Regions from separate parts of the Alteromonas sp. KC3 genome, predicted to be linked through region 2. Evidence: predicted binding sites of a transcription regulator. Region 2 holds the regulator's gene; the other holds the start of a gene.
What was found. Region 2 encodes LexA, which represses DNA repair genes until DNA is damaged. Its sites were predicted from a motif close to TACTGTATNNNNATACAGTA; they were not measured.

Region 1: the regulator LexA is predicted to act here: its motif matches at 5,986-6,005, upstream of uvrD (DNA helicase II).

Annotation. Positions count from the first base shown of each region.
Region 1 is NZ_AP024235.1:194,096-203,298, reverse strand. It holds gene lysA (diaminopimelate decarboxylase) at 1-32, shown strand, start outside; gene dapF (diaminopimelate epimerase) at 68-898, shown strand; gene JN178_RS00890 (DUF484 family protein) at 895-1,590, shown strand; gene xerC (tyrosine recombinase XerC) at 1,596-2,516, shown strand; gene JN178_RS00880 (HAD-IA family hydrolase) at 2,528-3,268, shown strand; gene JN178_RS00875 (sensor domain-containing diguanylate cyclase) at 3,432-4,892, shown strand; gene cysE (serine O-acetyltransferase) at 4,920-5,726, opposite strand; gene uvrD (DNA helicase II) at 6,056-8,227, shown strand; gene JN178_RS00860 (GGDEF domain-containing response regulator) at 8,271-9,203, shown strand, end outside.
Region 2 is NZ_AP024235.1:4,440,284-4,449,486, forward strand. It holds gene JN178_RS19600 (COX15/CtaA family protein) at 1-429, opposite strand, end outside; gene JN178_RS19605 (hypothetical protein) at 435-992, opposite strand; gene JN178_RS19610 (SURF1 family protein) at 985-1,689, opposite strand; gene JN178_RS19615 (DUF2909 domain-containing protein) at 1,738-1,944, shown strand; gene JN178_RS19620 (cytochrome c oxidase subunit 3) at 1,963-2,841, opposite strand; gene JN178_RS19625 (cytochrome c oxidase assembly protein) at 2,864-3,451, opposite strand; gene ctaD (cytochrome c oxidase subunit I) at 3,548-5,155, opposite strand; gene coxB (cytochrome c oxidase subunit II) at 5,165-6,328, opposite strand; gene lexA (transcriptional repressor LexA) at 6,913-7,539, opposite strand; gene JN178_RS19645 (hypothetical protein) at 7,652-9,203, opposite strand, start outside.

The DNA of each region.
Region 1 (9,203 bases), 320 kb from region 2:
ATCTCTGGAAAGGTGAGTACAAACTTCCGTAAACTAGGGTCAAATAAATAAGATAGATGCGCTGTTAATGCAGGTTCAATTTTCAAAAATGCACGGTTTGGGTAACGACTTCATGGTGATTGATAACGTTACGCAAAATGTATTTTTCTCAAAAGAAAAAATTCAACAATTGGCAAACCGAAATTTTGGCATTGGTTTCGACCAATTGTTGATGGTTGAACCCCCTTATGATCCCGAACAAGATTTCCATTATCGTATTTTTAATGCAGATGGCTCTGAGGTGGAACAATGTGGTAATGGCGCGCGCTGCTTTGCACGTTTTGTTAAGCAGAAAGGGCTTATTAATCGCAATAAAATTGTCGTAAGTACAAAAGCGGGCAAAATGGTGCTGTACCTCGAAAAAGATGGTCAGGTAACCGTAAACATGGGCAAACCTGAGTTTGAGCCTGCCAATATTCCGCTTAAAGCAAATAAACAAGAAAATACCTACATACTGCGCGTGGGCGAAAGCACCCTGTTTATTGGTTCAGCCTCTATGGGTAACCCCCATTGCGTGATGGAAGTAGACGATGTGGACACCGCCAATGTAGCCGAAATTGGCCCTTTGGTTGAGAAACACGAGCGATTCCCTGAAGGTGTCAACGTCGGTTTTATGCAAATTTTAAACGACTCGCACATTAGATTACGCGTATTTGAGCGTGGCTCGGGTGAAACCCTTGCGTGTGGCAGTGGCGCATGCGCCGCAGTTGCAATTGGCCAAATACAGGGTAAATTAAGCAAAGATGTACGGGTTGATTTACCCGGGGGCAGCTTACGTATTCGTTGGCCAGGGCCAGACAATGTACTTAAAATGACAGGCCCAGCAGAACACGTATACGATGGAACGATAAATTTATGAGCGATGTATCAGGGCAATCTAGCGCCACGAAAATCATAGAGCCATTTACAGACACCTCAGGTTTGTCACCTGAAGATGTTAGGGCCTTCTTGTTAGAAAACCCTGAGTTTTTTGCTCAGTATCCCGATCTTCTTGAAAAGATAAAGCTACCACACGAGCATAAAGGCAGCGTGTCGTTAGTTGAAATTCAAAGCGAGCAGTTGCGTAAGAAAGTCAGACAGCTTAATTACAAGCTCACGCAACTGGTCACCATTGCTAAGCAGAATGAAAAGATATACCGCGTTTATACAGACTTAAACGTTCAGTTGTTACGTTGTGAAAGCGTGGCAGAAGTGCAGTTTACGCTTGAAGACGTTCTGCAAGAGCGCTTGCAGCTATCCTCTGCCGTTATTAAGAGTTTCAAGGGTCCTCACGCAATACCTGAGCTGCAGAGACGCTTGTTTACTGAAAAGCGCTTTAAGAACACCAATTTCTTTTTTGGCCGCCTCTCTCAGCATGAGCGCCAGTTGTTATTCTCAGAAAGCCCCGCTGAGTCAGTTGCATTAATGTTACTGGGCGATAATCGCGACCTTGGCATTTTGGGTATTAGCAGTAGCGATGCAAGCCACTTCACACCAGACATGGATACACTACTTCTCCAACAGCTTCAGCAAGTGCTCAATATCATCTTGCCTGAAATGATGGGATACTAAATTTCGTGTCTACGGACGCTCTCATTAGTGATTCTTGTCAGCACTGGCTGGAAAAATTTCTTCTCCATCTGCAAGTAGAGCGCGGGCTTTCACCTCATACGCTTTCAAATTATCGGCGTCAGCTAACAGAAGTCGCCAAATTACTTGGGCTTTACGAATGGTCTGGGCTCACGCCAAGCGATATAAAACGCGTTATGGCAGATGCGAAAATGTCCGGTCACAGCGCGCGTAGTATCGCTCTTCGCTTGTCGGCATTACGAACCTTCTGTCAATATCTCATTGATCAGCAACAATTATTCAGTAACCCCGTTGAAGGGATCCAAGCCCCTAAACAAGGCAAGCCCCTCCCCAAGCAACTCAGCGTTGATGAAATGCAACAGCTGCTCAACGCCACACCACAAAGTAGTGATGATGACGAAGGTATGCAGTTGCGGGATATCGCCATGTTCGAGTTGCTTTATGGGTGTGGCCTGCGATTAAGTGAACTCACTGGATTAAACTTAGCTGATTGCCTGAAAGATGGCACAGTAAAAGTGATGGGGAAAGGCAGTAAACAACGAATATTGCCCCTTGGCCGGCAAGCCCAAAAAGCCCTTAATGCGTGGCTTAAAGTACGCCCCGCTTACGCATCAATGTATGAGAGCGCTGTCTTTGTCAGCAAGCGGAAAACACGAATTTCAAACCGGCAAGTGGCAAATAGGCTAAATAAGATGGCCGAGGCTCAGTCGCTGTCGCAAAAAGTTAGTCCTCACAAACTGCGCCATTCTTTTGCAACACACGTACTAGAGTCGAGCGGCGATTTACGTGCGGTTCAAGAATTGTTGGGTCATGCCAATTTATCTACCACGCAGGTATACACCCACCTTGATTTTCAGCACCTCGCTAATGTTTACGATGCCACGCATCCACGCGCACACAAAAAATAAAGGCCCATACCATGCAGTTTTTTAGATCGTTGAACAACGTAAAGGCCATGACCTTCGACCTCGACGATACGCTTTATGATAACGAGCCCATTATTCGTCGAGCCGAGCAAGCTCTTCAATCTCATATCGCTCAGCATCATCGCAATGCAGCTGACCTTACGCCACAAGACTGGCTTGAGCTCAAACGCGCAGCCATCACTAAAAATCCTCGTCTTGCATCTGACATGGGCCAATTACGTCGTGTTGTGCTTAGCGCTGCGTTATCTGGCACACCTGCAAATGCGTTATCAGTTAACCCTACCCAAGATGCAAACTTACGTAATACTGTTGATGATTGCTTTCATTGCTTTTACGACGCAAGAAGTGACTTTGCTCTGACAGTCGATGTTCATGACACACTCGATAAACTGAGTCAGCACCTACCGCTCATTGGTATCACCAATGGCAATGTAAACACGCAAAAAGTCGGGCTAGACAGCTATTTTGAGACCATTTTACATGCCAGTGTGGCGCGCCCAATGAAGCCCGCTGCCGACATGTTCAATGAAGCAGCGTCGCGTTTGAAAGTAAAACCAGCGCATATCTTACATGTGGGGGACAACATCATTAAAGACGTGCTGGGCGCTATTAATGCAGGCTATCAGGCGGCGTGGTTTGCCTGTAACCGTCCTATGCAGTTGTCGTTGGAACCAGTATCAGTACTACCGCACGTTCAGCTTGATTCGTTACAGGAACTCGTTCAATTTGTATAACGATTTCCGACCTTTTGCGATACGTTAAAGGTCGATAAGCCTCATTCGTAGGGCGTATAGATTTCTTTGTTCACCCGTTATACACTGAAATTTGTGTCGTCGTTTTTGTGTCCTCATGGAAAAACCAGCAGTCTCGAAGTCAAGGTCGCAACATGCGCCCAATGTGGATCAATCAATAACCCGTGTACATGAGCATACACAGAGAGGTGGTTCACTGTGGCCATTTAAGCCCATGTCTGGGCTATATTGCGACGTATTTCTTATCCTATCTTGGCTTGCAGTGTGGCAAATTGGACGCTTAGTTGAATACACTGAACACGCCAGTGTGTGGTTTCCTGCTGCTGGCTATACACTTGCATGCTTTTTAGTGATTGGTTGGCGCGCGCTCGTGCCTATTATGATAGCTGCCATTGCCATTACCGTCTGGAACGGGCATCACTACTCCCTACCGCTGAGCAATAGCGAACTCATCTGGGGCGGCTTTTTGTTCGGCATTGCCCACATCATTCCATATTTCGCTGGGGCAAGCGTACTTGGTCACCTTTTAAGAAAACCCGACGTTACTACACCTTTGTTAATCGTTTCATTTTTAATGATTGGTTGCGTTTCTTCCTTAATTGCCACACAACTCGTTATTGGTTCTCTTGTGGTCACAAGTCAAATGCCTGCGGCAGATGTGAAAGACGCCATGTTACCCTTTTGGATTGGTGATATGGCCGGTGTTGTAGTACTTGCGCCACTGTTTACTGGTTTTTTAGTGAAGGTGTGTGCTGCGCCTAAGATAGATTTACTGGCATTCTCCAGTAACAATCCACCTCATTTAACACGCTATTTCAAGAAAGTGGCGATTAACGTAGCGCTAATCGTTTTGGTTATGTTACTGGCAAAAATTACGCAGTCTCGCGATAGTGCATTTGCTATATTTTTTCTCGCCATTACTCACATGTGGATAGCCTGCACCGAAAGCACTAAACGCAATGTCATTAGCCTGGCCATTAGTAGCCTTTGTATTGTATTACTCGTGCATACACTCGCCTTAATGGACTACGTAAAAGTGTATCAATTCGCCCTAAACGTTATTGCTGCCAATGCCTTATTTGGTATAGCCATTCCCCAATTACAAGCGGACAATGCGTTGTTAAAAGACCGCGTATTTGTAGATTCGCTTACTCAGGCTTACACACGAGAATATTTAGCACAACGCAGTGCACTTGAAATGGCACAAAGTCGTGAATCTGGTAATTCACTTTATTTCGTCATGTTCGATTTAGATAAGTTTAAGCGAATTAATGATGAATTGGGGCATGTTGACGGGGATGAAGCGCTGCGCAATTTGAGCCAAGTGACCAAAAGTGCGCTACGTAAAACCGATGTATTTGCGCGTTTCGGAGGTGATGAATTTGTCTTGCTTTTGCCTAATATCAGCAAACAAAACGCGCTTAATTTAGTAGAAAGAGTACGTGAAGGCATAAATGCGATCACTGTTTCCAATGTCGCATTGTCATCGAGCTTCGGCGTCACACTGATGCAACAAGACGACTCACTAGAAACTTTAATTCAGCGCGCTGATCGCGCGCTTTACGCGTCAAAAGAAAAAGGCGGTAATACCATTACTCTTATTTGAGACCAACGCGCAGCGCACGCCTTTGATTTAAACCTGCGAGTTGTCTTCAAGTACGTTTTGTCGCATTGACTCACATGGACTCTGACAAACCGGTCTCCCAACGACTTTGGCAGGCACACCCACCACGGTAACGTGTGGCGGAACATTATCAAGCACGACACTACCCGCGCCCACTTTTGAACCTTCGCCAATTTCAATATTACCCAAAATTTTAGCACCTGCGCCAATGAGCACACCTTGGCGTATTTTTGGATGACGATCGCCCGACTCGTTACCTGTACCGCCCAGTGTCACACTTTGTAAAATAGACACATTGTCCTCAATAACTGCGGTTTCACCTACGACAATGCCGGTCGCATGGTCGAACATGACTCCACTGCCAATGCGTGCAGCAGGATGAATATCAACCCCAAAACTTGCTGAATTTCGGCTTTGAAGAAAGAGCGCTAATTGATGTCGACCATGCACCCATAAATAGTGAGCCATGCGGTGAACTTGAACTGCGTGAAAACCTTTAAAATGCAGCAGTGGAGTTAAGTAGTCATTCACTGCAGCATCGCGGTTTTTTACCGCAAGAATATCGGCTGTCGCCGCTTCACTGATGCCGGGTTCAAGTAGATAGGCTTCATCAAATACTTCTCTAATGGCCAGTGCAGGCATGACGTCATCAGCCATTTTATTCGACAAAATGAAGCTTAATGACGACTCAAAATTATGATGCGCTAACACACTGGCATGCACATAACTCGATAGCAACGGTTCACTATCGGCAACAACTTGCGCTTCTTGTTTAAGCGTCGACCAAAAGTCGATGGGCGTAGAAAGTGCTGTCATGAGCATGGTCCAATTTGGTTTGAGCGTTGAAAAGAGAGAAGCTGTTCGTACTTATATCGATTGAATGTATTCAACTTAGCAACAACCCTGTGGATTGTGCGAAGTAGTGTACCTAAGTTTACTGCGTTTCAGTACTCGTGTTGTACCCATCAAGCGCAGAATTCGATCAACTTATCGAACTGTTTCGTTATTAGTTATTACTAAAGATTGGGGCTCACGACAGAAAGCCAAGTCATGCGGTTCAACGGGTACAAAACTGGACTGTATAAATTCACAGGCAGCTGGCATAATACTTGTTTCTTAAAAATCGCTAAAATAGGTGTCACACTATGGATGTATCTCGACTGCTAGACGAGCTTAACGATAAACAACGTGAAGCGGTAGCAGCCCCATTATCGAATGCCCTTGTATTGGCTGGCGCGGGTAGTGGTAAAACGCGCGTACTGGTACATCGCATTGCATGGTTAATGGAAGTCGAAAACATCGCACCATTCTCAATTTTAGCCGTTACGTTTACTAATAAAGCAGCAAAAGAAATGCGCGGCCGCATTGAATCGCTGATGGGGCGCAGCCTCCACAATATGTGGATTGGTACTTTCCACGGTCTCGCTCATCGCTTGTTACGCGCTCACCATGCTGAGGCTAACCTACCCGAAAACTTTCAGATTATCGACTCAGACGATCAATACCGTCTTATTCGACGCATTCTTAAAGCCATGAATTTGGACGAAAAGCATTGGGCTCCGCGACAAATCCAGTGGTACATCAATGGCAATAAAGACGAAGGGCTACGCCCTCAGCACATAGAAACGCATGGCGATCATATTCAAAAAACCATGCGTGAAGTATACGCGGCCTATCAAGATGCCTGTGACCGTTCGGGTCTCGTCGATTTTGCTGAGTTATTGCTACGCGCACATGAACTGTGGGCGAAAAACCCAGAAGTATTGGCTCACTATCAACGCCGTTTTCGCGCGGTACTTGTTGACGAATTTCAAGATACCAACAATATCCAATACGCTTGGCTACGCATGCTTTGCAGCGGTGAAAATAACAACATCATGATTGTAGGTGATGACGACCAGTCTATATACGGTTGGCGCGGTGCTAACGTAGATAATATTCAGCACTTTCTTAAAGACTTTAATCAACCAACCACCATTCGTCTTGAACAAAACTACCGTTCTACAGGTAACATTCTTAAAGCTGCCAACACGGTTATTGACAACAACACCGGTCGTTTAGGCAAAGAGCTATGGACTGAAGATGCTCAGGGTGAGCTGATTTCTGTTTATGCCGGTTTTAACGAACTTGATGAAGCCCGTTTTATTGTGTCGAAAATTAAAGACTGGCTTAACCAAGGTAATGCCCTAAGTGATACCGCTATTTTGTATCGCAACAACGCACAGTCGCGCGTGCTAGAAGAAGCACTGCTGCACGAGGGATTAGCTTATCGTATATACGGGGGCTTGCGCTTCTTCGAACGCCAAGAAATCAAAGACGCACTGGGTTATATGCGTATGGTTAGCCACCCGCACGATGACGCAGCCTTTGAGCGTGTAGTTAATACACCCAGTCGCGGTATTGGAGAAAAAACCCTGTCTCAGGTGCGTGACACTGCCAGAGCCCACAACTGTTCGATGTGGCAGGCCTGTCAGCTACTTATCAACGAAGGCGGTTTCAAAGGTCGCGCGTTAAACGCAATACAAAGTTTTGTGCTGCTCATTACTGAATTAGAACAGGCCACGTTGGATGAGCCTTTGGATCAGCAAGCCGATAAGGCAATAAGGCAATCAGGTCTTTACGCCATGTATCAAGCGGAACGCGGAGAAAAAGCACAGGCTCGTCTAGAAAACTTAGAAGAACTGGTGAGCGCCTGTAAAACCTTTATTGTGCCTGAAGAGGCGGAGGAAATGACTCCGCTGGCAGCATTCCTCGCCCACGCATCTCTTGAAGCTGGAGAAACTCAGGCCGATACTGATCAAGACGCTGTGCAAATGATGACTATTCATACCGCGAAAGGTTTAGAGTTTCCGCTTGTGTTTATGGCGGGGGTTGAAGAAGGTATGTTCCCAAGCCAAATGACAAATGATGAACCCGGCAGAATGGAAGAAGAACGCCGCCTGTGCTATGTAGGTATGACGCGAGCTATGCAAAAGTTGTATATAACTTATGCAGAAAGTCGTAGATTATATGGTCAAGATAAGTATCATACGGCGTCACGATTTATTCGTGAAATGCCAGCCGACTGTGTTGAAGAAGTGCGATTAAAATCAACCATTTCTCGACCGGTTCACAATCGTTTTAGCCAAGCTACGTCACATGCAAGCTTTGAAGAAACGGGGTTCCAGTTGGGTGAACGTGTGGTACATCGCAAATTTGGCGAAGGCATTGTACTGAATTACGAAGGTAGCGGAGAACACGGTCGTGTTCAAGTGAACTTCGATGAGTTTGGCAGTAAATGGCTCGTCCTCGCCTACGCTAAGCTGGAGAAAGCGTAGAACTAAAAGTGTGGCAAGGTAGCCCAAACCATAGTTGAAATGTATGCAGCAAAACGTGCTGATCATCGAAAACGGTGAAAGCAACCTTGAATTAATTGCGAAACTTGTGCGTCGTGCGGGACTTACTCCTGTGGGCGCAACATCGCTAATTGAAGGGCGTGCACGCTTTAAACAAAATATGCCCGAATCGTTTCTGTGCGCTATTGTTGCCTACTCGTTGCCTGATGCCAAACAAGGGCAAGCTATCGATTTTGCTGCTAACGCGTTCATTCCTACCATTGCCACAACAGAAACACTCGACAGCGCTATTCGCGACAAAGTGTTAGAGCGCGATGTCGTCGACTATGTGCCAAAAGAAAACTCGCAAAACTACGACTACTTAAGCCGCCTTATTGGTCGGCTAGAAAAAAACAAATCCACCGGCGTTATTGTCGTGAGTACAAATCGCTTATTGCGTACCCGCACAGTGTCGCTATTGCAACGCCACAACTTTATGGCCTTTGAGTGCCTTACCGCCACAGACGCTATGCAGCGACTGGCAGAACACAATAACATTAAGCTTGTTATTACCGACAACACACTGCCTGATATGACAGGTACCCAGTTTGTTGCGAGTCTACGAAAAGCCTTTTCAAAAGAACAATTGGCCATCATGGGCATTGCTGGCGGTAAAGGCATGCTGATGTCAGCGCACTTTATCAAAAGTGGTGCGAATGACTTTTTACGCGTGCCTTATTGCCATGAAGAATTTCTCTGCCGTGTGATGCAAAACGTAGAGTACATTGAAAGTGTTGAAGAAATTCGTCGTGTAGCCAACACCGATTACCTTACAGGCTTACCAAATAGACGTCATTTTTTCTACATGGTGACGGTTCAGCATCAGTTGCTTTCACAGCATCACGCACTTGCGCTTATTGACCTAGACTTTTTTAAGTCAATCAACGACACACACGGGCACGACGCCGGCGATATTGTG
Region 2 (9,203 bases):
AGACAGCACACTAAACCCACCAAGAAGGTGTCCCATTACAACCACTGGCAGTAGATTAAGCGTTACTGTCCACATACCCAATGCAGCCTGGAAGATGATAAGCGCAAGTAATATCAGCGGTAGTTTTAATGGCGTACCCGTTTTACGCTGACGCACCGCCATAATGGCAATGGCAAGCACACACAACCCTAGTGTGCCCGCAAAATAGCGATGTATCATTTCATTCCATGCTTTAAATGCTTCCACGGGTCGTTCAGGATATGCCGCGTTGGCAGCAGCAACTTTGTCTTCACTGAGTGGTACTGTTAAATTGCCATAACACCCTGGCCAATCAGGACAACCTAGCCCAGCATCCGTTAAGCGAGTATAAGCACCAAGAATAATCACCACAGCAGCAAGAAAGAGACTAAATAAGGTCAATTTTTTCATTGCGATCATCCTATACGAGACAGTTTTAGTAATTTTCTAATATCTGCCAACATATCGCGGCTTTCCATGACCGCTTCTTTCCTATCGTTCTTTATTTGATAGAAAAGCATGGCGTTATTCTGTGTATCAACGATATACACACTGTTTGTTTCTAACGACAAGGTATTTGACGATGCCAATGTGCTCACATTGGGATAATCAGAAAGGGCAGCCACAGCGGTGTTATCACTGTCTTCTTTCAGCAAGACAAGGGCTTCTGCACGGTCTGATTCCTTACCAAGAGCAAGCCACACTTGGTTGATACTAAATAATGCATTTTCACACACCGCATCGCACTGCGACGGCATGACATAAACCAGTCGCCACTTTGGCGCTTCATTCTGTAAAACGGCACTCATATCAATGGTAGGCGTCAACAGTTGCCCTTTATTCGTTGCAGCCTTGGTAAACCAATCGTTTTCTAACGCTAACTTCGCCAAAATGACCGGTACAACAAACACTGCAATCATTAATAACAAGGTTTTCTTGGAAGCCGTACTTTTCGCTGATGCCGTATTACTCATAACTACGTCCTTTCTTACTTATTGCAAAACCACCAATGGCAGCCGCAGCAATGGCCAAGCCGAACCACTGCACTGCATAACCAAGGTGCTTTTCAGGAGACATCACCACGGGTTGATACTCGCGCACGAACGCAGGATTTTCCGTAGTAAGTTGAATAACGATGGGCAATAGCGTCACGCCCAGCCCGTCACTGAGTGCGCCGAAGTCATACTGTTGAATTAGCGCAGGAAATTGAGAGAGATTGTTGTTGGTTTCTTTCACAAGTGGATTATCAGAGGGTAGTGAAACAACACCTTCAAATTGTGTAAGTGACTTATCTAGCTCTATTGTAGGCAGAGTACGCAGTAAATCTGGAGCTGGGACCCAGCCGTAGTTGACCAAAACCCAACCCGCATTGGTGTTAACCGGCACAACAACATCGAAGCCCACCCGTTGGTTTTGTATCTGATTATCAAGATAAATGAGATGACTCGCATCTGGCACGCCATCGAACGTTACCTTGATATCTCGGGGGTCGTTTTGCGAAAGTGCAGTCATCAAACTCATACTTCCATTGCCTTGCTTTTGCGCTATGCTAGCGAGACGTTGTTGCTTTTGTACCATGCGCTCTAACTGCCAATAGCCTAACGCACACATTATTGCCACACTTAGGGCAGTAAGGAGCCAAGGCAGTAATGTGCGAGAACGCTGAGACATAGCTAACAAGCCCTGCGCACAGAAAAAACAAAAACAGAGGTGTTAAAAATGATAAAAATTGTCCTTGTTGCCCTAGTGATATACATGATTGTTAACTTATTTCTGGCAATGCGCGTAATGATGAAAAACGACCCCAAAAATGGCCCAATGAGCAAATATATTGGGCGTCGTGTTCTTACCTCTGCGGTTATTGTTGTGCTTATTCTTATTGCTATAGGTACAGGGTTAATCACGCCGAACCCACGGCCTTACTAGGGTTCGGCTTGCGTCTAGTTAGAGTACGTAAACAAAGATATAAAGCATTACCCACACCACATCGACAAAGTGCCAATACCAACTTCCCGCTTGGAATGCGAAGTGATTTTCAGGCGTAAAGTGGCCTTTCAATACTCTAAAAAACAGCACGATCAAGATAATAGTACCCAAGGTCACGTGCATACCGTGGAACCCTGTGAGCATGAAGAACGTGTTGCCATAGATACCTGATTGCAATGTGAGACCTAGCTCTTGGTATGCATGAATGTATTCTTCCACCTGTAAGAACAGGAAGCCGCAACCCAGTAAAATCGTGATACCAAGCATTAACGTAAGTTGTTTACGCTTGTTCTGCTCTAACCCCACATGGGCAAAATGCAAAGTGATTGAAGAAATAAGCAGAATTACCGTATTGATAGTAGGTAACCCAGCCGCACTCATTTCTTGTGTGGTAATGCCACCTGGCGTAGTGACCAAAGGCCACATTGCCTCAAAGGTCGGCCATAAGACCTCGTTTGTCATCGCATTATTCGACGCACCACCTAACCACGGCACCGCGATAAAGCGTGCGTAGTAAAGCGCACCAAAAAAGGCGGCGAAAAACATAACTTCAGAGAAGATAAACCAACTCATGCCTTGTCGATACGAGCGACCAAGTTGGTCGCTATAAAGACCCGACATCGACTCATCTATTTGGTTTTTGAACCATCCCACTAACATCACAAGTAAAACAATGATGCCTGCTGAAAGAATGTGGCCACCGAAACCTGACTCTCCTCGAGTTGTTTCTACCACAAAATTGCCTGCGCCAACGGCGATTAGAAACAGCGCTACCGCACCAACTATCGGCCATGGGCTTTGGGCGGGTACATAGTATTTTTGATATTCTTGCTGCATTTTTTTCTCCTTGTCCCTGTGGTTATTCACCGCTTTGCGATGTATCTACCATGAAGGGATTCGGTTTTGTCGTTAGGTCACTTGCTCTCGCGGTGACGTCATAGAGTGTGTACTGCAATGTAAAATAGGTAATTTCTTTAGGAAGCTGTGGGTCGACATAAAATTGCATGGGCATGTACGCTTCACTTCCTGCGTCTAACGGTTGCTGGTTAAAGCAAAAGCATTCCGTTTTATTGAGGTAAAGTGCTGCGGTGCCAGGGGAAACTGACGGTATTGCTTGCGCCACAATGTTGCTTGACGCTGGGTTTCTGACATAAAACGAAACGGTATTTAACTCTCCAGGATGTACTTTTACGCGCTTAGTTTCTGCGCGAAATTCCCAAGGCATTCCCGTATTGGTGCGAGTAATAAACTCCACCGTCACTTCACGAGATGTATCAATTTCAACCGCTTGATACACTGATGCCGAGTTTTCCGTTTTGCCGTTAATACCGGTGACATCACAAAACACATCGTAAAGTGGTACTAACGCAAATCCAAAGCCAAACATACCTATGACGATGACAATAAGCTTTAACACCATTTTATTATTTGCGTTTTGTTGTGACATCACACCCCTCCCAATTTGCCTATGCGCTAGTGAGATAGTGGCCCCCTCTAATGAGGGGGAGTGGGTCCACTATTACACTGACTGTTATGACAGTGATTACTTCACTACAGGTGGCGTTTCGAAAGTGTGGTATGGCGCTGGTGAGGGAATTTCCCATTCCAGACCTTCCGCACCGTCCCATACTTGCGATGACACTGGCTCGCCTTGCTTCTTACACGCCTTAATAAGTAGCGCCAAGAAGATGAGCTGAGATAGGCCAAACGCGAAGCCACCAAGGCTGATCCATTTATTGAAATCAGCAAATTGCAATGCATAGTCTGGAATACGACGTGGCATACCTGCCAATCCAACAAAATGCATAGGGAAGAATAAGACGTTGACCGAAACCAGCGAGCACCAGAAGTGCCACTTGGCTAAAGTCGTGTCGTACATTTTCCCAGTCCATTTCGGCAACCAATAGTAAACGGCAGCCATAATAGAGAATACAGCCCCAGTCACGAGGACATAGTGGAAGTGCGCTACCACAAAATAAGTGTCGTGGTATTGGAAGTCCACGGGTGTAATGGCCAGCATCAGTCCAGAGAGCCCGCCAATGGTAAATAGCACAATGAACGCGATGGCAAACATCATGGGCATTTCAAATGTCAAAGAGCCGCGCCACATGGTTGCTACCCAGTTGAACACCTTCACCCCAGTTGGTACTGAAATCAACATGGTGGCAAACATGAAAAACATCTCCATGTACACCGGCATGCCCGTGGTAAACATATGGTGTGCCCATACCACGAACGACAACAGTGCAATAGATGCTGTGGCGTACACCATAGATGCATAGCCGAAGAGCTTTTTGCGCGAAAAGGTCGGCACAATTTGCGAGATAATACCAAACGCAGGCAATATCATTATGTACACCTCAGGGTGCCCAAAGAACCAGAAAATGTGCTGGAACATAACAGGGTCACCGCCACCTGCGGCATCAAAGAAGCTAGTACCAAAGAACTTATCAGTAAGTACCATGGTGACTGCACCCGCTAGTACGGGCATTACCGCAATAAGTAGGAACGCAGTAATAAGCCATGTCCAAACAAATAACGGCATTTTCATCCATGTCATGCCAGGGGCACGCATATTGAAGATAGTCACAATAACGTTAATTGCCCCCATAATGGATGAGATACCCATAATGTGAACTGAGAATACAAACAGTGCCGTTGAATCACCGCTATATGTAGTTGAGAGTGGTGCGTAGAATGTCCAGCCGAATGCTGGGCCGCCGCCTTCCATAAACAGTGAACTCAAAAGAATAAGAAAGGCCCCTGGTAAAATCCAAAAGCTCCAGTTATTCATACGCGGGAGGGCCATATCTGGCGCCCCTATCATCATAGGTACTAACCAGTTGGCGAGCCCAGTAAAGGCTGGCATTACCGCGCCAAATACCATAATAAGACCGTGTACAGTGGTCATCTGGTTAAAGAAGTTAGGGTCGACAATTTGCAAACCCGGCTGAAAAAGTTCAGCACGAATGACCATTGCCATGGCCCCACCAACCAAAAACATGATAAAGGCGAACCACAAATACAATGTACCGATATCTTTATGGTTGGTGGTAAACAACCATCGAGTAATACCTTTCGGTATATGGTCGTGGTGATCGTCGTGATGCACAGTTGAATCTGGCGAAATGACTTCAGTTGCTTTGCTCATAACTCGCTCCTAGTTACCCGTTGCCACGGCGTTAACGTCTTTCGCCTGTACCATGTCACCCGTGTTGTTACCCCACGCGTTACGTTCATAAGTCACCACTGCAGCAATTTCTTTGAGGCTTAACATTTTGCCGAACGCTTGCATGGCGGTACCTGATTTACCATGAAGCACAATATCGATATGCCCTTCCTGATCTTCTAGCGCCATTTTGCTGCCTTTAAGAGCAGGGAATACGCCCGGCAGACCTTCTCCATTTGGCATATGGCAAGCTGCACACGTGGCTTTATAGACTCGCTCACCTTCTTTCATCAGTTCGTCCATCGACATATTCATCGACAGAAGGCGTTGCTCTTCTTCTTTAGCTTTACGAATAATGTCTTCCTGCTCACTCATCCAAGCAGCATATTCAGCAGGCTCTTTCGCAATAACCACAACAGGCATGTAACCATGATCTTTGCCGCAAAGTTCAGCGCACTGACCGCGATATACCCCGGGTTCGTTAACCTTGGCCCATGCTTCGTTTATAAAGCCGGGATTTGCATCCTTCTTAACTGCGAAATCGGGAACCCACCAAGAATGAATAACGTCGTCAGATGTGATCAGAAAACGAACTTTTTGACCTGTGGGAATGACAAGCGGACGGTCAACTTCAAGAAGATAGTTTTCCGTTTTTTCAAACTTGTTTTCAATTTGCTCGCGCTGCGTAGCCAGCAACGAGTAAAACTCTACATCACTATCCATGTATTTGTAGTGCCACTTCCATTGAGAACCCGTCACCAATACCGTCATATCCGGTTCTGAGACGTCTTCCATTGCAATTAGCGTGTTGGCAGCGGGAACCGCCATAAAAATGAGGATAAGGAACGGAATTACAGTCCACGCGATTTCTACTTTTACGTTTTCGTGGAAATTCGCGGGCTTAGCGCCTCGTGACTTTCTGTGCAGATACATAGAGGCGAACATTACGCCAAACACGACTACTGCAATACCGACGCAAATGAAAAACATTAACATGTGCAGGTCATACACCTGCCCGCTAATGTCAGTTGCTCCGCGCCTGAGGTTAAGAGAAGAAACTTCTTCTGCAGCCTCCTGCGCAAAAAGGAAATGAGAAAAAAGCAAAAGGGGTATACTAGCAAACCCTTTTGCCATGACGGTCATTAGTTGTTTCACTCAGCACCTCCGTAATGGTAGAACCATTAACGCTAAATGTTAGTGCGCGCTGTCCCTACCAAGTGGTTTGCGAACGATTGACCCACAACTACAATTTGTAAAACAAATTTAGAGCCATTGTTATTATTTTGTTAATCTCTGTATAAGAATTGCGCAATAATGACGTGCCGTCTAGTCTTTTCTGCTAAAAATTTAACGAGACGGTTAAATTTTAATCATTTCATGCTAACTAGCTGCACCTTGTTAGTGCAGTGAAGCAGTGTGGCGTAAGAGTACGTCGTGAAGCTTTTAAACGCTCATTTGGAACACATGAGGCGATAAGGAAATCAACATAAGTCTTTAAAAATCAATACATAAGAATGCAAATTTAGATATTTTCAAACGTAGTTTTGTCAAAAGTAACAGGATTAAAAAGCGCTTGCGGCGCGAAAAAATTGGCGTTCTGGTGTGATTACAAAAAAATTAAACTTTTTTGACAGACTGTTCAAAAAACAACCTTCACACATAGAACAGCCTACAAAAGTGAAAGTTAAGGTACAAAAAAAGCGGCTACAAGGCCGCTTTTACGTTAACCTGCCGAAACCTTACATCCAGTCAGCGTTTCGGATAACACCCACCGCTATACCTTCAATAGCAAAAGGTTGTGAAGCCAAATCAACTTTTATAGGTGCAAATTCATCGTTCTCGGCGTGCAGTAATACTTCTCGCCCGCGTTTTTCTAAACGCTTAACCGTGACGTCTTCATCCACCCGGGCAACAACAACTTGACCGTTATGTACATCAGTAGTGCGATGTACAGCCAATAAGTCGCCATCAAGAATACCAATGTCTTTCATACTCATACCGTTTACACGTAGCAGAAAGTCTGCCTGAGGTTGAAATAGCGCAGGATCGACCTTGTAATGCGACTCAACATGCTCTTGCGCTAAAATAGGTTCGCCCGCTGCTACGCGCCCAATAAGCGGTAGCCCTTCTTCCTCTGGTGTTTCGTCTTCCAGTGGAATATTCAATTTAATGCCACGAGAAGTACCTGGCAAAATTTCAATAACACCTTTACGCGCTAAGGCCTTCAAATGTTCTTCTGCCGCATTAGCAGAACGGAAACCAAGCTGTCGTGCAATCTCTGCACGCGTAGGTGGCATTCCCGTTTCTTGCATGGTCGTTTTAATAAGTTCTAAAACTTCGGTTTGTCGAGCTGTGAGTGGGCGCATAAAAGACCTGTCTGTTCATACAGTTCCTGTAAGTATATACACCTAAATTTAAATAACAAGCACTTGCCGCGTCTTTTGCCAAAAGCATTATTCTGCGACAAGTGTATTGCCTTTATTTCACCAGAAGAGCCATGTTTGGGTTACCTATTTGCAGCTCTACTTTGTTGGCATTATTTTTTCGAATACGCAAACCATCTACATTATCAATACTTATTGAGGGACTACGCCAAATAACGTTCCCTTTGCTATCAAGCTCAGCAACTTGATAATTAATATTGTCATAGTACCCGTATGAAGAATCATATTCGTTAGTCGGATAAATGCCGAGTATCGATTGATTAGATGAAGTCGTAGGGATTACCGCAATATTTTGCGGGTAAAAAGTCAGCGAAATGGTATCTTTAAGCACCAATGCGTCGTTTGTCACATCGTAGATATTTATCACATTATGAGTTGTGTCTAGACATGCAAACTCAAAGGCATCATCGCTATCAGAATTGATACGAAGCAATTGACTACAAACAGTTTGAAGTTCATTCAAACCAATGAACTCACCCTCTTGCATCTTGTATAGCTTCAGTGACTCATAGCCACTCACAGCGAAGAACTGCTCGCCGTTATTCGTTAATTCCGCAACAGCAACAATAGAGAAGTCACTGATGATCGAATCAACGAGTATCTGGTTCTCGATGTCGTAAGCTTTTAGCCGGTCATTTTCAATTACAACAGCATCAATAAAGCCATCTTCATTGACATCAACGGCTTCAATCAGCGAGATTTGACTGTTATGATTTTGGCTTAGTGTCCACTGAGTTGAATTATCTGACAGCTGAATTACGTTGAATGATGAGTTGTAATCTAAAGCGCCGGTTAATAATTCACCCACACCATCGTTGTTATAATCAGTCACAACTGGTCGGCTATAATCGTAAGCGTCGTCGCCGAGCTCTTCACTTACTGTGATGTTATCTTCTTTATCTACTGACAGAATTTGGATGGACGTGTCGTAATTATTTGTATTACTTACAAAAACAGCTCTTTCATCGTTATCACCAAATGGTGCCCAACCAGCAGCAAAATAATGGGATGAATGTGCCTCAGTTTTAATATCTGACAACACGTAATCGCCACTAGCCTCTTGCTGTGCAACTAAGATTTGATAGTCTCCGACCCAGATAATTTCATCACTGTTATCGTTACTCAGATCGCCAATTAGAAGTGATATGCCGCTATATGTATTGTGATTAATGCTCCATTGTTCTGATATTTGACTCCCTTCTAGTGTGAGTGCTTTGATCTCTCCCCATTGGCACTCAGAAATAACGACCATTCCCTCATTAGTCGCGTCATCTTTGGTATAAGACATATCGCAGATATCGTTATGCGTCGCTGTTGCCAAACTACTTTTCGAAACGGCAGAATAGATCGAGATATTTTCGTAATAGTCGGCACCGATGATTTCATCGATGCCATCATTATTCATGTCACCAACAACTACGTATGCGTCGCCGAATCCACTGCCAAGTAGCCATTGATTAGCGCCGCTTTCAATGTCAAATACGTATCCGTTGTTAGTCACCATCTCGATAGACGCATCGTCGTCTACATTACCAAAAGATAGGGTGGATACACCGTCTATATCATACTGCTGTAACTTCTCTCCT